Regions from separate parts of the Belnapia sp. genome, predicted to be linked through region 2. Evidence: riboswitches for the same ligand, from Rfam matches in the RefSeq annotation. Region 2 holds a riboswitch; the other holds the start of a gene.
The links. Region 2 has a riboswitch for glycine ahead of gcvT (glycine cleavage system aminomethyltransferase GcvT). Riboswitches for the same ligand answer to the same signal wherever they lie in the genome.
Positions count from the first base shown of each region.

Region 1 (4,298 bases), on a different contig from region 2:
CCCATCGCCGCCGCCAACCACAGCTTCACCGGAAGCTCTGAAACCCACCCCACCGGTTGGGCATTTTATGCCCGGCTGGGACCCGCTGCTGCCGCCGATCCAACCTGTCGAGGCTGCCGCCGATGTCCCGACTAGAAGCAGCCACAAGCCGCGTACCATCAAGCCGGAGCGCCCAGAGGGCACGCCAAGGTCGACCAAGCGGGCTTTTGCCGATCCCTTCGCGGCGGATGACACCTGCACCAACTGCATCCGCTGCGGCTATCTTGTCTCGCCGGCACGAGAGCGACGCGGTTTGCTGACTTGCGCGCAGTGCCGCTGAGACGCCAGCCGCAAGGCCAGGAGTAGCGCGGCTCGTTGAGGTAAGCTCAGCCGGGATTCCCCCAGGCTTCTCGATCCGCAACTTGGTCGAGGTAGCGGTGTGAGATGGCCAGCGGCTCTTATCGCATGTGACTGACTTAGCTCAGTCGATTGGGGTATCGCTGTGGTGCCGCCACTGACGGCGGCTTTATGTCCTTGTTGATCGGAAAGCGGCGGTTTGTCGCCCGAGTCCGTGCCTGCTGGGTTGCTCGGGGAAGTTTTCAGCCGCGACGTATATACGCCGCGACAGGGTTTGGACGGCCGAAGAGAGCGCAAGACCGATGCAGAAATTCCGTTGACTTGGCAGAGGTGGCTCACGATATCGCCTTTGTCCGCTGAGGTATGCGGGAGAGAGCTTCGGGGTCCTACGGGATCTGGAGGCCGCCGAAGGAGCAACCCCCCGGGAAACTCTCAGGCACCCAGGACCGCGTAGCGAGGACGATCTGGAGAGAGGCGCCGCTGTGGCGCCCGCCGAAGGGGATATCCCGCCGCTTTCGCCAGGAAAGCCCGGGCTAAGCTCTCAGGCACCGAGACAGATGGGGGCAGGGACGGCCGTCATACCGTTCGCTGCGAACCTTTGTGTCGGAGCGTGATGTGAGCACAATCGCAGTCATCGGATCGGGAATCACTGGGGTCACCACGGCCTACGCGCTCCTGCGACGCGGGCATGACGTGGTGGTGCTCGACCGCCACCGCTACGCCGCTATGGAGACCTCGTTCGCCAACGGCGGACAGCTGTCTGCCAGCAACGCCGAGGTCTGGAACAGCACGGCCACCGTGCTGAAAGGCATGAAGTGGATCCTGCGCCAGGATGCGCCGCTGCTGCTGAACCCGCGGCCGAGCGTTCACAAGTATTCCTGGCTAGGCGAGTTCACTGGCCAGATTCGGAACTACCGCGCCAACACGATCGCCACCACGAGGCTGGCCATTGAGGCGCGCAAGCACCTGTTCTCGATCGCCGAGGAGGAAGGTATCGATTTCGACGTCGAGCAGCGCGGCATCTTACACGTCTATCGAGACCAAGCCGGCTTCGACGCCGCCGCACGCGTCAACGTGCTGCTGCGGGAGGGTGGCCTGGATCGGCATTCTGTCACGCCGGAGGAGATGCGCCGGATCGAACCGACGCTGCACGGCAGCTACTATGGCGGCTTCTTCACCCCATCGGACTCCACCGGCGACATCCATAAGTACACGCGCGGCCTCGCCGAGGCCTGCCAGCGCCGCGGCGCCCGCTTCCTGTTTGAGGCCGACGTGACCGCGATCCGGCATGAGCGGGACGGCATCGTGGTCGCGTGGCGGCCGGCCACAGGCGACGAAGGTACCGAGCTCCTGCGGGTCGATGCCGTCGTGATCTGCGCCGGCGTCGCCAGCCGTCGCTTCGCCGCCATGCTCGGCGACCGCATCAACGTCTATCCGGTGAAGGGCTATTCCATCACCGTCCACCTCGACGATCCGCGCAGCCGAGAGGCGGCGCCCTCGGTCAGCCTGCTGGACGACGCCACCAAGATCGTCAGCAGTCGGCTCGGCATCGACCGCTTCCGGGTAGCCGGCACGGCTGAGTTCAACGGCGAGAACCGTGACATCCGCATGGACCGTATCCGTCCGCTGGTGCGCTGGACGGAGGAGCTCTTTCCTGAGGTCAACACCGCCCGCACCGTGCCCTGGGCGGGGCTGCGGCCGATGACGCCTGGCATGCTGCCGCGCATCGGCGCTGGCAGCCGGCCGGGCGTGTTCTACAATACCGGCCACGGTCATCTCGGCTGGACGCTCTCGGCCGCTACCGCACAGATGGTGGCCGAGGCCGTGGGTGGGGCCGAAGCCACCACCCCGGCAGTGCCCCTGGCGGCCTGATCCGCCGCCACCCGGCATCTTGCCGGGTGGCGTCATTCACGCTGCGGCTCCCGCCGTGACCACGGACGCAACACGAAAGGCCGCCATGCAAGCCACTTCATTCCCAACGGATCAACGCGCGACCGATGCGGGCAGGGCAGGCCCAGAGGCACTTGCAATACAGGTTTGCAGGGCGGCCAGCGATTTGTCCAACCCTGTCGCTGGCTGACGAACAGTGAGCCAGACCTGGACGCGAGTTGCCGATCCTACCGACACCGCTCTGCTTCCCGCATGGTTCGTCGACCGCATGCTCGATGTGCGCGGCGGATCCTTCGGGCTCCTGCTCACCACCGGGGACGTGCTACGCGTCTCCTCGCTCGTGGCCGTGCATCCGTCTTCGAGCGGCACCGTCTTGCTCGACATGAGCCTCGATCGGGCGGGTGTGCCGGAGGGTGTGGATACAGCTTGGCGTTCCAAAGGCACCGATGCTCCTATAGTGGTCAAGCGGCGTTTTGGGCTGGGCAGACGCCTTTGGATGGACGGCAGAGATAGCCGAAGATCTCGCGTGCGACGAAGCGCTTGAGGCAGCGAATGATCTCCCGCTTGCTCTTGCCCTCAGCCGTGCGACGCCGGAGGTAGTCGATGGTGGGCTGGTGAGTGCGCATGCGCACGACCACCACGCGGTGGAGGGCAGCGTTGGCCTGACGATGCCCACCGCGGTTCAACCTATGCCTGCTGGTTTTGCCGCTCGAAGCCGGCACTGGGCAGGCGCCGCAGAGCGTGGCGAAGGCAGCTTCGGAGTGGATCCGCTCCGGCTCGTCGCCGACGAGGACAAGCATCTCCGCCGCGGTCGCGGTCCCCATGCCATGCGCCGCGACCATCTCCGGCGCGCACCGCTCGGCCAGCCGGCCGAGGTGGGCATCGTGTGACCGGATCTCGACGTCGAGGTCGAGCCAGCGGCGAGCGATGGCACGCAGGCTGGCCTTGGCTGAAGCGGTGGTCGTGGTCAGCGGCCCCGGCCGCAATGCCGCCAGATGCCGGACCAGCGCCACCCGGCCGGCGACTGCCTCGAGCTGCTCGCGCAGAGCTGCCGGAGCGCTGATCATGATGGCCTTCAGCGCCAGCATGGCCTGGGTGCGCGCCTTGACGGCGGTGTCACGGGCGACCTTGAGGTGCCTGATCATCTCCACCTTACCTGTGCCGGCCTTGGGCAAAGCCGTGGCCTGCCCACCCAGCACGGCGCGGGCGGCGCCTTCGGCATCGAGGTGGTCCGTTTTGCCATGCCGGTGGCGCCGCCCGCGATCGGGCCGGCCGGCCTCGTGAACGGTATGGCCCGTCGCACGAAGAAAGCGCGCCAGGCCAGCACCGTACGCGCCCGTGCCCTCGATGCCGAAGGCGCGGACGGCTCCCAGTGATCGGGCCCAGGCCTCGAGCTCACGGTAGCCCTCAAGGCCAACACGGATCGTCAGCTCCCCAACCCGGGCGCCGAGCCCGGTGACGGCCACGGCGGCGTGGGTGTGTTTGTGAGTGTCGATGCCGACGATGATGTCGTGTGGGCTGGCCTTGTTCATGCTGCCGGTTCTCCCATCGGGTGCGGGTCCGGAGATCCGGCGGGCGAGCAGGACTGTGACGGGATGGACGGCCTCAGGCTTCTATGAGGTCACCTCCCGCCCGATCGCCGAGCGTCGTCCGGCAGGCCGACACGTCGGTACCATGACACCGGGTCAATCAAGTTGAGGGTCAGACCCGCCGGACAACACCAACACTCTCATAGTCAAGTTGACCGGGCTGGGCCGGCGGAGCAGCCATCGGTAAAAGCCCGAAAAGTGTTCTCTTGCCGCCAAGTCGCCCTATGCCGGTCACCGGTTTCCGGCCGAGGTGATCAGCCAAGCGGTTTGGCTCTACTTTCGCTTCCCTCTCAGTCTACGCATGGCCGAGGAGATGCTGGCCGCTCGCGGGCATTGTCACATTGTTTGGTGACCGGGTGCGTTCGACCGCAAGGCAGAGCTTGCGCGATCTCACGCCGCCATCTGGGCACACGTCTCCTGCCGCCAGATTTGGAAAGCCTTGTTGCGCGAACGGCGGTACTGCTCGGCGGGCATCAGGTGCCG
Region 1 is NZ_JCACHU010000080.1:129-4,426, reverse strand. It holds glycine riboswitch at 693-795, shown strand; glycine riboswitch at 799-895, shown strand; gene AC5JJ1_RS11985 (D-amino acid dehydrogenase) at 937-2,208, shown strand; gene AC5JJ1_RS11980 (IS110 family RNA-guided transposase) at 2,688-3,758, opposite strand; partial or broken gene AC5JJ1_RS11975 (IS6 family transposase) at 4,066-4,146, shown strand; partial or broken gene AC5JJ1_RS11970 (hypothetical protein) at 4,206-4,298, opposite strand, start outside.
Region 1: linked by a shared signal. The riboswitch ahead of AC5JJ1_RS11985 (D-amino acid dehydrogenase) and the one ahead of gcvT (glycine cleavage system aminomethyltransferase GcvT) in region 2 are both predicted to bind glycine.

Region 2 (16,025 bases):
CCGCGGAGCTGGGTGCCGGAGGCGAGGAGCCTGCGCAGCGCGGCCGGGTTCAGCACGTCATAGCGCGCGGCCATCCAATGCCAGCCCTCGGTGCAGGCGGCGTTCAGCACGGCCTTGTACTGGGCCGGCAGCTCGTCATAGGCCTTGGCATTGACCATCATGTCGATGGAGGGCGAGTACTCCCACCAGCCCGGATAGTAGTAGTACTGGGCGACGCGGTTGAAGCCGAGCTTCTCGTCGTCATAGGGCCCGACCCATTCCGCGCCGTCGATCACGCCGCGCTCCAGCGCCGGGTAGATGTCCGACCCGCCGATCTGCTGCGGCACCACGCCGAGCTTGCTGAGCACATTGCCGCCATAGCCGGCGATGCGGAATTTCAGCCCCTTCAGGTCCTCGACCGACTTGATCTCCTTCCTGAACCAGCCGCCCATCTGCGCCGCGGTGTTGCCGGCCGGGATGCCGACGACACCCTGGTCGCGGTAGACCTCGGCATAGAGATCACGCCCGCCGCCATGGGTCAGCCACGCCCAGTGCTGGCGGGTGGACAGGCCGAAGGGGATGCAGGTGGCGATCGCCAGCGACGGATCCTTGCCGAGGTAATAGTAGGCGCTGGTGTAGCCGCATTCGACATTGCCGTTGCCCACGGCATCGAGCACCTGCAGCGCCGGCACAAGCTCGCCCGGGCCGAAGGGTTGGATCTGGAAGGCGCCGTCGGTCATCTCCGAGACGCGCCTGGCGATGAACTCCTGCGTGCCCCAAAGGGTGTCGAGGGATTTCGGGAAGCTGCCCGGGCAGCGCCAGCGGATGCGCGGCTGGGCGGAGGCGAGGTTCGGCGTGGCCAGCGCAGCGGCGCCGGCCGTGCCGGCAGCGCCCGTCGCGATGAAGCGGCGGCGGTTCATGCAGGAAGACTCCCTTGTTTCGTTTCCCAGGCCCAGCTTGCGCGGAAGCGGCGCCCAGCGCAACGAGCGGATGGCTTTCCGCGCCGGCGGCGCGATGCCAGTCTTCCCGTTCCAAAGGGAGACGACGCATGGGTGACAGGATCGGGTTCATCGGCCTCGGGCGGATGGGGCGCGGCATGGCCTCCAACATCCGCCGCAAGCAGCATCCGCTGACGGTGCACGACATCGCGCCGGGGCCGGTGGCGGCGCTGGAGGAGCTGGGCGCCGCCTCGGCCGGCAGCGCTGCCGCCGTCGCCCAAGCGAGCGACGTGGTGCTGACCATGCTGCCCGGGCCGCGGGAGGTGCAGTCCTCCATCCTCGGCGCCGACGGCATCCTCGCCAACATCAAGCCGGGCGGGCTGGTGATGGACATGTCGACGGTGGACCCGGAGACCACGGATGCACTGGCCGCCGCCTGCGCCGCGCGCGGCATCGGCTTCGTCGATGCGCCGGTCGGGCGGCTGGCGCTGCATGCGGATCGCGGCGAATCGCTCTTCATGGTCGGCGCGAGCGAGGCCGACTTCGCGCGCGTCAAGCCGCTGCTGGAGGCGATGGGGACGACCATCCACCATTGCGGCGGGCCCGGCGCGGGGACGCGGACCAAGCTGGTCAACAACTACCTCGCCATCATCCTCTGCCAGCTGAATGCGGAGGCGCTGTCGCTCTCCGCCGCCTTCGGCCTCGACCTCGAGAAGACGCTGGAGGTACTGCACGGGACGACGGCGACCAACGGCCAGCTCAAGGTGAACTGGCCGAACAAGGTGCTGGCGGGCGACACCGAGCCGGGCTTCGCCATCGACCTGGCGCACAAGGACCTGTCGCTGATCGTCCAGGCGGCGAATGCGGCGAAGGTGACGCTGCCGGTGGCGGCTGCCGCGCGCGAGGCCTTCAGCAGCGCCCGCGGCCGCGGCTGGGGGCAGAAGGATTTCTCGGCGATGCTCGATGCGCAGTGCGAGCTGGCGGGGATCAAGCCGCCGCGCCTCGGCGCCTCCAGCGGCTGACGAGGCGCCCGTCGATCAGCGCCAGCCCCGCCGCGACCCCCGCCATGCCGAGCGCATGGCGGGGCGCCAAGGCCTCCCCCAGCACCAGCGCGCCGAGCAGGATGGCGGAGACCGGCACCAGCAGGGTCACCAGCAGCAGGTTCACCGGCCCGGCCGAGGCCAGCAGCCGGAAATACAGCAGATAGGCGAGCGCGGTGGAGAGCAGGCCGAGCCCCGCCAGCGCCGCCGCCATCGCGGGCGAGGGCACCGGCAAGGCCCAGGGCGGCGAGAGCAGCAGGACCGGCGGCAGCAGGAGCAGGGTCGATGCCGTGGTCTGGCCCGCCGCCGCGACCAGCGGCGGGATGCCGAGCGCGCGGACCCGCAGGCCGAACAGCCCGGCCAGGGCATAGGCGAAGGTCGCCAGCAGCATCGCCGCCGTCGCCAGCGCATGGCCGGAGAGGCCCCCCGCAAGGTCGGCGCCGACCATCGCCGCGACGCCGGCGAAGCCCAGCAGGGTCCCCGCCAGGCGGCGCGGCGTCGCGCGCTCGGCCCCCGCCGCATGCGCCACCAGCACGCCCCAGAGCGGCGTCGTGGCGTTCAGGATGGAGGCGACGCCCGAGGGCAGGCTGCCCTGCGCCCAGACGATCAGGCCGAAGGGAACCGCATTGTTCAGCAGCCCCATGCCGAGGAAGGCAGCGAGCGCCGCGCGGTCGCGCCGCACCGGCAGCCGCAGCGCGGCGACCAGGCTCCAGAGCGCCGCCGCGGCGATCGCCACGCGCAGCAGCACGATCGGCAGCGGCGGCCATTCCCTGACCGCCACGCCAACGAAGAAGAAGGACCCGCCCCAGAGGACGGAGAGAGCGACCAGCAAGGCCCAGTCGCGGGAGATCATCTGCGGCGCGTGTTGCATCGGGCCAGCCTGCCCGCGGCGCCCCAGGCCGTGCCATCCGCCGGTTGCGCTTCAGTCGTCGCGTCCGCCCGGCGTGCTGTCGGTGATGCCGGGCGGGTCCGGGTAGAGGTCGGAGGGAACCTTGGCCTTCGGGTTGGTCGTGGTGCCGCCCTGCTGCACCTTGGCCGCCGTCGTCTTGGAATTGGGGTCGGCGGTGTTCATCGTCTCGGCAGCGCCGGTCGGCTTCTGGTCGGCCATCATCCGAAATCCTTGCAGGTGAGGCGGTCGCCCGGCGCCAGCAACCCGGGCATGCCGGCGAGCAGCGCCGCGCGCGCGGCGGCATCGCCGAGCAGCGTGGCGCGGAGGAAGGCCGTGGCGAGGCCCGCCGTGCGGGCATGGAAGGCCGGGTCGGCCCAGCGCGGGCCGGCGGCGCGCTCATCGGCAAAGGCGGCATGGGTGGCGCCGGCCAGCACCGCCAGGGCCTGGGGCGGGCCGCTGATGGAGCGGAAGGGCAGCTCCCGGTCCTCCGCCGTGACGCTGTCGATGAAGCCGGAATCGAGCGTGCCGGTGACGTGCAGCATCGGCCGGGCGATGCGGCCGAAGGCGAAGCGGGGCGAGAGGCCGCGCGGCGGGATGGGCGAGAGGGCGATGCCGGCCTTCAGCCGCGCATCGGGCAGGGCGAGGCCATGGTCGCCGCCCGGCAGGCGCTGGCCGAGCAGGTGCTGCACCAGCCAGGCGCCGTAGGAATGGCCGGCGGCGGCGAGGCGCTGCGCGTCCACCCGCTCCCGCAAGCCGGGGCGGCGGGTCAGCTCGCCGAGCGCGAAGATCCCGTCCTGCAACCGGGCGAAGGCCTGGCCGGCATCGAGCGCCGCGGCGGCCATGGCGGCCGAGATGTCGGCCCGGCCCTGCCACAGGCCGGCATCGGTGCCCGGATGCTGGACATGGAGGACGAGGAAGCCGGCCTCGGCCAGGGCCTGGCCCAGATAGGCCAGCCCCTCGCGCGAGCCGCCGAGGCCGTGGGAGACCAGCACCGCCGGGGCCGGGCCCTCCGCATCGGGCAGGCGGATCAGCACCGGCAGGCTGCGGTTGCGGGCGGGGTCGGTCCAGGTGTCGCGGATCATGGGCGCCGGCGCGGCGGCCAGGGGGGCGGGCCTGGTGGCGAGGCCCGCAAGGGCGAGGAAGCGGCGGCGTTGCATCGGGTCCGGAGGGTGGTCACCCGGGCGGAACGCCGCGTCCCGCTGACGGTTCAGGCGCCCAGCCGGCCGCTTTCCCGCAAGGCGAGCAGGAGGCCGCCGACATGGTTGGCATTGGCGACCGCCCCCTCGGCCAGGCCGGCGAGGACGGCGGCCAGCGGCAGGACCTCCACGGCGATCTCCTCGCCATGATCGAGGCGCTGGGCGCCGGCCGGGACGGCGCCCTCGGCGAGGACGACGTGGACGCGGTTGCCGGCATGGGCCGGGTCGTTCCGCAGCGTGGCGACGAGGCGGAAGGCGGGGGCGTCGTAGCCCGTCTCCTCGGTGAATTCGCGGCGGGCGGCGGCGACCGGGTCGGCTTCCCCTGGCTCCACGATGCCGCCGGGGAGCTCCAGCGTCATGCCGCCGAGGCCGGGGCGGAACTGGCGCACCAGCACCAGCCGGCCATCCGGCGTCAGCGCCACGACATTCACCCAGTCCGCCCAGTCGAGCATGTACCAGGGGTCGAGCACCGCGCCGGCCCCGGTCTCCCAGGCCTCGGCGCGGAGATGGACCCAGCGGTCGCGGTGGACGGTGCGGTTGCCCGTCCGCCGCCAGGGCCGCACCGTCACTCCGCGGCCTGGAGGTGCATCCGCTCCGCATAGGCCTCGAGCGGCGCGCAGGTGCAGACCAGGTTGCGGTCGCCATGGACATTGTCCACGCGCTTGACCGGCGGCCAGTACTTGTTGCCGCGGACGAAGGGCAGCGGGAAGGCCGCCTCTTCCCGGCTGTAGGGATGCGTCCACTCGCTCGCCATGACCTCGGCGGCGGTATGGGGCGCGTTCTTCAGCGGGTTGTCGGCGCGGTCGCTGCGGCCCTGCTCCACCGCGCGGATCTCGGCGCGGATGGCGATCATGGCGTCGCAGAAGCGGTCCAGCTCCTCCTTCGGCTCGCTCTCGGTGGGCTCCACCATCAGCGTGCCGGAGACGGGCCAGGACATGGTCGGCGCGTGGTAGCCGTAGTCCTGCAGCCGCTTGGCGATGTCCTCGACCATCACGCCGCCGCCCTGCTGGAAGCCGCGGCAGTCGAGGATGCACTCATGCGCCACCATGCCGCGCAGGCCGCGGTAGAGCACGGGGAAGTGCCCCTCCAGCCGGCGGGCGATGTAGTTGGCGGAGAGGATCGCAACCGCAGTCGCCCGCGTCAGCCCCTCGGCGCCCATCATGCGGATATAGGCGTAGGAGATGGGCAGGATGGCGGCGCTGCCGAAGGGCGCCGAGGAGACGGGGCCATAGCCCGTCGCCGGGCCGGCGCCGCGGTGGAAGGGGTGGTTCGGCAGGTGTGGCGCAAGATGCGCCGCGACGCCGATCGGGCCGACGCCCGGGCCGCCGCCGCCATGCGGGATGCAGAAGGTTTTGTGCAGGTTCAGGTGGCAGACATCGGCGCCGATGGCGGCCGGCGAGGTCAGGCCGACCTGGGCGTTCATGTTGGCGCCGTCCATGTAGACCTGCCCGCCATGGCGATGGATCAGGGCGCAGATCTCGCGGATCTGCTCCTCGAAGACGCCATGGGTGGAGGGGTAGGTCACCATCAGCGCGGCGAGCCTCTCCGCATGCTGCGCCGCCTTGGCCTCCAGGTCCTTGAGGTCCACGTTGCCGTCGCGGTCGCAGCCGACGACGACGACCTTCATCCCCGCCATCACCGCCGAGGCCGGGTTGGTGCCATGGGCGCTGGAGGGGATGAGGCAGACATCGCGCTGCGCGTTGCCCTGGGCGCGGTGCCAGGCGCGGATGGCGAGCAAGCCGGCATACTCGCCCTGGCTGCCGGCATTCGGCTGCAGCGAGACGGCGGCGAAGCCGGTGATGGCGCAGAGCCAGGACTCCAGCCGCTTGATCATCTCGAAATAGCCCTCGGCCTGATCCTCCGGTGCGAAGGGGTGAATGTCGGCGAAGCCCGGGAAGGTGACCGGGATCATCTCCGCCGTCGCATTCAGCTTCATCGTGCAGGAGCCGAGCGGGATCATGCTGCGGTTCAGCGCGACGTCCTTGTCCTCGAGCCGCTTGAGGTAGCGCAGCATCGCATGCTCGGAGTGATGGCTGCGGAAGACCTCGGCGGTGAGGTAGGGGCTGCGGCGAACGAGGGCCGGCGGCAGGCTGGCCTCCGGCCGCAGCGCATCGAGCGCGCCGCCGCCGAGCAGCTCGGCGAGAGAGGCGAGCTCGTCCCGCGTCACCGTCTCGTTGAGGGCGATGGAAACGCAGCCCTCATCGACGCGCCAGAGGTTGAAGCCGCGCGCCACGGCGCCCTGCACCAACGAATCCGCACGGTCGCCGGCCTCGATGGCGATGGTGTCGAAAAAGGCAGCATGCCGCAGCGTAAAGCCGCCGCGCCGCGCCGCATCGGCCAGCAGCCGCGCCTGGAGGTTCACCCGGCGGGCGATGCGCGCCAGTCCCTCCGGCCCGTGCCAGACGGCATACATCCCCGCCATCACGGCGAGCAGCACCTGCGCGGTGCAGATGTTCGAGGTCGCCTTCTCGCGGCGGATATGCTGCTCGCGGGTCTGGAGCGCGAGGCGCATGGCCGGATTGCCCGCGGCATCAACCGAAACGCCGACGAGGCGGCCGGGCAGCAAGCGCTTGAGCGGGTCCTTCACCGCCATATAGGCGGCATGCGGCCCGCCATAGCCGAGCGGCACGCCGAAGCGCTGGGTGCTGCCGATGACGACATCGGCGCCCATCTCGCCGGGCGGCGTCAGCAGGCAGAGCGAGAGCGGGTCGGCGGCGACGATGGCGAGGCCGCCCACGGCCTGCACCGCGGCGATCTCGGGCGCGAGGTCGCGCACCTCGCCGGTCGTGCCGGGATAATTCAACAGCAGGGCGAAGGGCTTCTCGGCCGCGGCCGCCTCGGCGATGCCGGCGGGCGGGGCGACCACGACGCGGAGCCCGACCGGCTCGGCCCGCGTCCGCACCACTGCCAGCGTCTGCGGGTGCAGGTCGGCGGCGACCAGCAGCGTGTCGCCCTTGCCCTTATGCGCCGCATGGGCGAGCGCCACCGCCTCGGCCGCCGCCGTGCCCTCGTCGAGGAGGGAGGCATTGGCGACCGGCAGGCCGGTGAGGTCTGCCACCATGGTCTGGAAGTTTACCAGCGCCTCGAGCCGCCCCTGGGCGATCTCCGCCTGGTAGGGCGTGTAGGCGGTGTACCAGCCGGGGTTCTCCAGCACGTTGCGCAGGATCACCGGCGGCACATGGGTGCCGTGATAGCCGAGGCCGATCAGCGACTTCACCCGGCTGTTCCGCTCGGAGAGGCCGCGCAGCTCGGCAATGACCTCGGCCTCCGTCGCCGGCGGCGGCAGGCCAGTCAGGTCGGCGCCTGCGATGGCGGCCGGCACGGTGCGGCTGGCCATCTCCTCGAGGCTCGCCGCGCCGACGACGCGCAGCATCTCGGTGATGTCCTCGGGGCCCGGGCCGATATGGCGGCGGGCGAATTCCGTGCCTTCCTCCAGCGCGGCCAGTTCGACAAGAGCGCTCATGCCTGGCTGTCCACGAAGGCGGCGTAGGCGCTCTCATCCATCAGCGCGGCGACGGCGGCGGGGTCGGCGGGCTCGATCTTGAAGAACCAGCCCTCGCCCGTCGGCTCGCGGTTGATGAGGCCGGGGTCGTCCGTCAGCGCCGCATTCACCTCGACGATGCGCCCGGCGATCGGGGCATAGACGTCGGAGGCGGCCTTCACGCTCTCGACCACGGCGATCGCCTCGCCGGCCGCGACCTCGCGCCCGATCTCGGGCAGGTCGACGAAGACCACGTCGCCAAGGGCGTTCTGCGCATGGTCGGTGATGCCGATGGTGGCGGCATCGCCCTCGGCCCGCACCCACTCATGGTCCTGGGTGTATTTCAGCTCTGGCATGGCTCGGTGTCCTCAGCGGGCGTAGCGGTGGGGAACGAAGGGCATGGGCGCGATGCGGGCCGCAAGCGGCCGGCCGCGCACGATCAACTCGATAGGGGTGCCATCGGCGGCATGGGGGCGGGCGACATAGCCCATCGCCATCGGCGCCTCGAGCGAGGGGCCGAAGCCGCCGGAGGTGACGCTGCCGATGGTCTCGCCGCCCGGGGCATGGATCATTGTCTCGCCGCGGGCCGGCTGGCGCCCCTCGGGGCGGAGGCCGACGCGGACCCGGGCGGTGCCGTTGGCCAGCTCCTCCCGCACCCGCTCGGCGCCAGCGAAGTCCCAGGCCATGCGGCGGCGCTTGCCGATGGACCAGGTGAGGGCGGCCTCGACCGGGCTCGTCGTCTCGTCGATATCGGTGCCGTAGAGGCAGAGCCCGGCCTCGAGCCGCAGCGAATCGCGGGCGCCGAGGCCGGTGGGCTGCACGCCGGGCAGGCTCAGCAGGTGCTTCGCCAGCGCCTCGGCCGATTCGGCGGGGGCGCCGATCTCCCAGCCATCCTCGCCGGTATAGCCGCTGCGGCTGGCGATGACGGGGATGCCGCCGATCTCGGCCTCGGCGATGCCCATGAAGGAGAGCGCCGCGAGCGCCGGGGCGACCGGCGCCATGGCCGGCGCGGCGCCCGGCCCCTGGAGGGCCAGCAACGCCCGGTCCGGCCGGCGGTGGAGGCGGACGCCGGCGGGCAGGACCGATTCGACCAGGTCGAAATCATCGTGCTTGCGGCTGGCATTGACCACCAGCAGCAGCCGGTCGCCCAGATTGGCCACCATGAAGTCGTCGAAGATGCCGCCCTCCGGCGTCATCAGCAGGCCGTAGCGCTGGCGGCCGGGCTTCAGCCCCTGCACATCGGCGGGCGTCACCTGCTCCAGCGCCGCCGCCGCGCCGTCGCCAACCAGCTCGGCCTGGCCCATATGGGACACGTCGAAGAGGCCGGCCGCGCTTCGGACGTGCAGGTGCTCGGCCATGATCCCGGCCTGGTACTGGACCGGCATGGCATAGCCGGCGAAGGCGACCATCCGGCCCCCGAGGGCGCGGTGCAGGCCGGCGAGCGGCGTCTCGAGCAGTGTATCGGTCTCGGCCACGGGTCCCCCGACCGCATCTGCGGCGTGAGTTGAAGTCCGTGGCCCCCCTCTGTCCGGTGAACCTGAGAGATTCGGCGGGCGGCCTTGGGCCGGGCCTTACTCCTTCGGTGCCGGTGCCTTGCGGCACCAGGCTTTCCAGAGGCCCCTTCTCCGCGCGGCCCTTCTGCCTGAGCGTTTCCGGGGGCCGGTTGCGCCTTCGGCGGGGGCGTCGCCACCCCTCTCTCCCGCGCGGTATCTGCGGGTGAGACTGTCTACTCCCGCAGGGGCTGCGGGCGCAATGGCCCGTTGCGGGCGATCAGCGCGGCCCGCGGCGGCGGTTGAGCGCCAGGTCCTGCTCGTCGAGCTGGAAGGAGACCAGGATCCGGTAATCCCCCGCCCGCCGATTCGCCCCGACCGGCAGGCTGATGGAGACCGGTGCGCTGCTGACCGAGGCCCGCGTCTCGTTCCGGCCGAAGACCACCCTGTCGGTGAAGTTCTGCCGGCTGAGGATGGCATCCGTCTGCCGGTCGAGCACGGCGACGAACCAGGGCAGCTCGACCGCCCGCCCCTCGGAGGCCGGGCCGCGCTCCACCGAGAAGCCGGCCGTCATCGTCACGTCGATGCTGCGCTCGCCCCGCCCGGCCTTGCAGGTGCCGTTGATGCTGACCAGCCGGGCATCGTAGTCGAGGCCGGTGAGGTCCTGCGGGCCGCCGGCGCGGTAGCGGGTGAGGTCGGCCCCCTCCCCCAGCAGGCCCGGATTCGGGCAGGCGATCGGCAATTGGGTGCCGATGCCGCCGCCGCACCCGGCCAAAAGCAGCGCCAACAGGACAAGACTCGACCGCATCACCATATCCCCCTTGAGCCCGGACGGCGGGCCGCTAGTGTGCGCCCCGCCCACTGTGCCCGCCGGCCCTTCGGCACGGCAAATAGCGCCAGCGAGCGAGAGGCACCATGGACCTGCACCCCCACGCGCCCGAGCGCAACCTGCCCCGCCTGGACGTCCTCCTGGCCGGACCCCGCGGCTTCTGCGCCGGCGTCGACCGCGCGATCAAAATCGTGGAGGAGGCGATCCGCCGCTACGGCGCCCCCGTCTATGTCCGGCACGAGATCGTCCACAACCGCTTCGTGGTCGAGAGCCTGGAGCGGCAGGGCGCCATCTTCGTGGAGGAGCTGGACGAGGTGCCGGACGATGCGCCGGTCGTCTTCTCCGCCCATGGCGTGCCGAAATCGGTCCCGGCCGAGGCCAGCCGCCGCAAGCTCTTCTACCTCGACGCCACCTGCCCGCTGGTCAGCAAGGTGCACCGCGAGGCGGAGCAGCATTTCAGCCGCGGCCGGCACATCCTGCTGATCGGCCATGCCGGGCATCCGGAGGTGGTGGGCACCATGGGCCAGCTGCCCGAGGGCACCGTCACCCTGATCGAGGACGAGGCGCAGGCCCGCACGGCGCCGGTGCCGGAGGACCGGCCGCTGGCCTTCATCACCCAGACCACCCTCTCGGTCGACGACACGACGGATATCGTGGCGGCGCTGCGCGAGCGCTTCCCCGGGATCCACGCGCCGGCGAAGGAGGACATCTGCTACGCCACCACCAACCGCCAGGCGGCGGTGAAGGCGATCGCCGACCGGGCGGAGCTGATGGTGGTGGTAGGCGCGCCCAATTCCTCCAACTCGCTGCGCCTCGTCGAGGTCGCCGAGCGCGCCGGCTGCCCGCGGGCGGTGATGGTGCAGCGGGGCCGCGACCTCGACCTCTCGCTGGCCGAGGGGCTCTCCACCATCGGCGTCACCGCCGGCGCCAGCGCACCCGAGGTGCTGGTGGAGGAGGTGCTGGCCCGGCTGCGGGAGCGCTTCACCCTGGCCATCGAGGAGGTGGTGGTGGCGGAGGAGACCATCACCTTCAAGCTGCCGGGCGCGCTGCAGACCGAGGGCGCGCGCTAGCCCCGCAATGGCCGTCTATACCGAGGTCACCGACGAGGCGCTCCGGGCCTTCCTCGCCGCCTATCCGCTCGGCGGGCTGCTCGCCTTCCGCGGCATCGCGGAGGGGGTGGAGAACTCGAACTACGCGCTGAAGACCGAGGCGGGCGACTTCATCCTCACCCTATACGAGAAGCGCGTCGACCCGGCGGAGCTACCCTGGTTCCTCGCGCTGATGGAGCACCTGGCGGGGCGCGGCCTGCGCTGCCCGCAGCCGGTGCAGGCGCGGGACGGCCTCGCGCTGCGCGAGTTGGCGGGGCGGCCGGCGGCGATCTGCACCTTCCTCCCCGGCGTCTGGCCGCGGCGCGTGCGGCCGGAGCATGGGGCGCCGCTCGGCGATGCCCTGGCGCGGCTGCATGCGGCCGGCGCCGACTTCACGGCCGAGCGGCCGAACGGGCTTGGACCTCAGAGCTGGCGGCCGCTGCTCGACCGCTGCCGGCCGGGCGGCGATGCGGTGCAGCCGGGCCTCGTCGCCGAGCTGGACGGGCGGCTGGAGGCGATCCTTGCCGACTGGCCGGCGCCGGGGCGGCTGCCGGCCGGACAGATCCATGCCGACCTGTTCCCGGACAACGTCTTCTTCCTGCCAGGCCCGGGCGGCAAGCCCGAGGTCTCCGGACTGATCGACTTCTACTTCGCCTGCACCGACCTGCTGGCCTATGACATCGCCGTCTGCCTCAATGCCTGGTGCTTCGATGCGGACGGCGCCTACAACGTGACGCGGGCGCATGCGGTGCTGGCCGCCTACCAGCGGATCCGCCCGCTCTCGCCAGCCGAGCGCGCGGCGCTGCCGGTGCTCTGCCGCGGCGCCGCCATCCGCTTCCTCCTCACCCGCCTCTACGACTGGACGGCGACGCCGGCCGGCGCGCTGGTGACGCGGAAGGACCCGCTGGAATACCTGGGGAAGCTCCGCTTCTTCGCCGCTGCCGAAGGACCGGGCGCCCTTGGCCTCTGACGACCCCCAGGCACCGGTCGAGATCTGGACCGATGGCGGCTGCAAGCCCAATCCCGGCCCCGGCGGCTGGGCGGCCATCCTGCGCTACGGCGAGACGGAGCGGGAGCTCTCCGGCGGCGACCCGGAGACGACCAACAACCGCATGGAGCTGATGGCGGCGATCAGCGCGCTCGAGGCGCTGAAGCGCCCCTGCCGCGTCGTCCTCCACACCGACAGCGAGTATGTGCGGAACGGCATCAGCCGCTGGATCAACGGCTGGGTCAGGAACAACTGGCGCAACGCGGCGAAGGAGCCGGTCGCCAACATGGCGCTGTGGCAGCGGCTGCTGGCGGCGGCCAAGCCGCATCAGGTGGAGTGGCTCTGGGTGCGTGGCCATGCCGGCGACCCGATGAACGAGCGGGCGGACCGGCTGGCGACCGAGGCCAGGCTGCGGCTGGCGGGCCAGCCGTAAGCGCCTCCGGACGAAGAGGGGCCCGTCGGCGGAAACCGCGAATCGGGCCCGGCCGTTGGCACCGGTACAGCGTCGGAGTCCGCCATGCCCATCGCAGCCGCCAGCGCCGCCCTCACCCGCCACCTCCGCGACAGCCTGGAGCGCGACGGCGCGCTGCAGGGGATGGAGGTGGAGGCGATGACCCTGTCCCAGGCGCGGACCAATCCGGGCCATGGCATCGCCCTCATCCTCTGGCGCGTCCAGCCGGAGGAGCCCCCCGGCGACACCTCGCCGCTGCGCACCGCCTCGAAGGCCGATCCGCCCGAGGGGACGGGCATGCGCCTCCGCTACCTGCTGACGGTGCGCGGCCATGACAGCGCGGCGGAGCAGGCGATGCTCGGCCATTGCATGCAGGCCCTGGAGCGGAACCCGGTGATCCAGTCCGCCGGCGAGCCCGGCGACATCGAGGCGGAGGCGCTGGTCGTGACCCTCGAGCACCTGCCGGACGAGACCTACCTCCGGCTGCTCGAGGCCTGCGGCGATCCGCCGCCGCTGCTGTTGCCCTACATGGTCCACAGCATGCGGCTGCGGCCCGGCTTGGGCTGAGGGCGGAAGGAACCCCCGAGCGGGGCGGCTCGTTCCTCCTGTCATATTGCATCGCAACATGACTGGCACAGGATACCCGATGCCCGAGTCTCGTATCATCGTCATCACCGGCGCCTCCAGCGGCATCGGCCGCGCCACGGCGCTGGCCTTCGCCCGCCGCGGCGACCGGGTGGTGCTCGCCGCCCGCCGCGCCGCCATGCTCGAGGAGGTGGCGCGAGAATGCATCGCCGCGGGCGGCGAGGCGCTGGCCGTGCCGACCGACGTCACCGACGAGCAGCAGGTGGAGGAGCTCGGCCGCCGGACGATCGCGCGCTTCGGCCGCCTCGACGCCTGGTTCAACAATGCCGGCGTCGCCGCCTTCGGCCGGCTGGACGCCATCCCGATGGAGGCCTGGCGGCGGCTGATCGAGATCAACCTCTTCGGCTATGTCCATGGTGCCAGGGTCGCCATGCGGCATTTCCGCGCCCGGGGCCGCGGCGTGCTGGTGCAGAACGCCTCCATCGTCGGCCGCACGGCGAAGCCGGACGGCACCGCCTATGCCACCAGCAAATTCGCCATCCGCGGCTTCTCCGAGGCGCTGCGGCAGGAGGTGCTGGACCAGCCCGGCATCCAGATCTGCACCGTGCTGCCCTCGGTGATCGACACGCCCTTCTTCCAGCATGCCGCCAACTACAGCGGCCGCCAGGTCCAGGCCGCGCCGCCCATCTACACCGCCGAGGAGGTGGCGGAGACGGTGCTCCGCTTGGTCGAGCGGCCGGAGGCGGAGGTGATCGTCGGCGGCTTCGGCCAGATCGCCGCGGCGCAGGAGCGGTTGGCCCCGACGCTCGCCACCTGGTTCACCGGCCGCAGCCTGCACCGCGGCTTCCTCGCCGATGAGCCGAGCGGCGACAGCCCCGGCATCCTCTTCGCGCCCAGCGAGGATGGCCTCGGCGTCGATGGTGGCTGGCGTGAGCGGGCCGGCGCCGGCGGCGCGCCGCTCGCCGCGGCGACCAGCCTGGCCGCCCTGCCGCTCGCCTGGGCGGCGCTGCCGATGCACCTGGCCGATCTCGGCCTCACCGCCGGGGCGCGATTGCTGGAGGCGATGGTCCCGGCGGCCAAGCCCGGCCCGGTCTCGAGGTAAGCCGCCATGGACATGCATCATCCGAGCCCGGCGGCCGAGGCCGCCCCGGCCACCGCCCCGCGCCGTGCCCTCGTCCTCTCCGGCGGCATCGCCCTCGGCGCCTTCGAGGCCGGGGCCTATGCCGCCTATGACTCCATCGAGGGCGGGGCACCGCCCTGGGTGCTCGGCGCCTCGGTCGGGGCGCTGAACGCCGCGATCATCGTCGGCAACGCGCCGGGGCAGCGCGTCGCCGCGCTGCGCCGCTTCTGGGACAGGGCGGCGACGGAGCCGATGCCGGTCGCCGGCGCGCTCTTCGGCCCGCCGCCGGACGCCGGGCTCTGGCGCCGCGGCTACAACCAGCTGAGCGCGGCGCAGACGTTCTTCTTCGGCAACCCAGCACTCTTCCGGCCGCGGCTGCTGCCGGAATTCGGCCCCGCCGCCTCGCTCTACGAGCTGGGGCCGCTGATGCGGCTGCTGCCGGAATTCATCGATTTCGACCGGCTCAATGGCGGCGAGGTGCGCCTCACCATCACCGCGACGGATGTGGAGACGGGCGAGCGCATCGTCTTCGACACCGCCGAGGGCGCGCGGATCGGGCCGGAGCACCTGGCGGCCTCCTCGGCGCTGCTGCCCCTCTTCACGCCGGTGGAGGTCGAGGGACGGCTGCTGGCCGATGGCGGCATCTCGACCAACGCGCCGATCGACATCGTGCTGGATGCGCCGGGGGCCGGGCCGCTGCAATGCCTGGTGGTGGAGCTCTTCGCCCGCTCCGGCAGCCGCCCGGCCTCGCTGAGCGCGGCGATGGCGCGGGCCGGGGACCTCGCCTTCGGCAACCAGACGCGGCAGGCGCTGGAGAGCCGCATCCGCGAGTACCGCATGCGCGCCCTGATCGGCCGCCTCGCCGCCGAGCTGCCGCCGGAGCGGGAGCGCGAGGCGGAGCTGGCCGCGCTACTCGCCCATGCCGAGGCGATGGTGGTCTCGCTCAACTACCATGCGGCGGAGGACGAGGCGGGGGCGGGCAAGGCCTTCGACTTCTCCCGCGCCACCCTGGCCGACCGCTGGGCGGCGGGCGAGGGCGGCATGCGCGAGGCGTTGGCGCGCATCCGCCAGCCGGAGGCGGCCACCGTGCTCGCCCCTGGCCTGCTGCTGCATGAGGTGGAGGCGGTCTCCCGCCCCGCCGATCAGCCCCGGTAGCGGCTGCCGGCGGGCGGGAATTGCCGCTCCTGCGCCCGCCGGGCAAAGCCGTGGCATTCGCGGCAGGCGGCTTCGAGCCCGGGACGGTCGGCGATGGTGATCCGCCCGCTGCCACAGCGGATCATCCCGGCCTGCCGCGCCGGCGGCGACGGTGACGCCGGCGCGGCGCAGGCCGGGCATCATGGACAGGAGCTCGTGGGTGATCGGGAGGGTGTCGCCCTCGCTGCGGTCATGCGCCATCAGCAGCCAGCGGGCCAGGCGCCGCTCGATGCTGTGGCGGCCGTTGCAGGCCGCGGTCTAGGCGACCTGTCCCTGATGCGCCAGCACGAAGCGCAGCGCCGTGCTGGCCTCCAGCGCCTCCCGGAAATCCGTCGCGGCGAAGCGCCAGGCGGTGCCGGTGGATGGCGCCATCACCTCGCCTGGCCCGGCAGGCAGCGAGCAGCCGCTTCCGCGGCGCCGTCTCGGGCGCGTCGATGCAGGGCACGCCGGATGGACGTGGCGGCGACGGAACCCGTGCCAAGGGCGTAGCCTGTCGGGCTCACGCCAAGGAGGTTCCAGTCCCGCCTCGGGCCAGGAGGGAGGACGACCTCGGCAACCAACCGCTCCCCTACGCGCCGTCCGCGATGCGGGTGCCTTGCGGGTGGCCACCGACACGGGTGAAAACGCTCGGCAGCACGGTCAAGAAGGCACTATCCGGCGGTCAGGCGTTCCAGTCGGGTGCAATGCCGGGGTTCACCATGCGCCTGTCCTTCGGCAAGGCGGCGAGGGCCGCCCGGTCCTCGGCATCAAGGCGAAG
Region 2 is NZ_JCACHU010000182.1:87,919-103,943, reverse strand. It holds gene AC5JJ1_RS28905 (TRAP transporter substrate-binding protein) at 1-899, opposite strand, end outside; gene AC5JJ1_RS28900 (NAD(P)-dependent oxidoreductase) at 914-1,939, shown strand; gene AC5JJ1_RS28895 (DMT family transporter) at 1,905-2,828, opposite strand; gene AC5JJ1_RS28890 (hypothetical protein) at 2,880-3,068, opposite strand; gene AC5JJ1_RS28885 (alpha/beta hydrolase family protein) at 3,065-4,003, opposite strand; gene AC5JJ1_RS28880 (NUDIX hydrolase) at 4,054-4,605, opposite strand; gene gcvP (aminomethyl-transferring glycine dehydrogenase) at 4,608-7,505, opposite strand; gene gcvH (glycine cleavage system protein GcvH) at 7,502-7,879, opposite strand; gene gcvT (glycine cleavage system aminomethyltransferase GcvT) at 7,892-8,998, opposite strand; glycine riboswitch at 9,045-9,140, opposite strand; glycine riboswitch at 9,144-9,235, opposite strand; gene AC5JJ1_RS28860 (hypothetical protein) at 9,294-9,821, opposite strand; gene ispH (4-hydroxy-3-methylbut-2-enyl diphosphate reductase) at 9,929-10,912, shown strand; gene AC5JJ1_RS28850 (homoserine kinase) at 10,920-11,900, shown strand; gene rnhA (ribonuclease HI) at 11,890-12,351, shown strand; gene AC5JJ1_RS28840 (Pvc16 family protein) at 12,436-12,936, shown strand; gene AC5JJ1_RS28835 (SDR family oxidoreductase) at 13,016-14,056, shown strand; gene AC5JJ1_RS28830 (patatin-like phospholipase family protein) at 14,063-15,229, shown strand; gene AC5JJ1_RS28825 (hypothetical protein) at 15,217-15,354, opposite strand; gene AC5JJ1_RS28820 (aldo/keto reductase) at 15,930-16,025, opposite strand, start outside.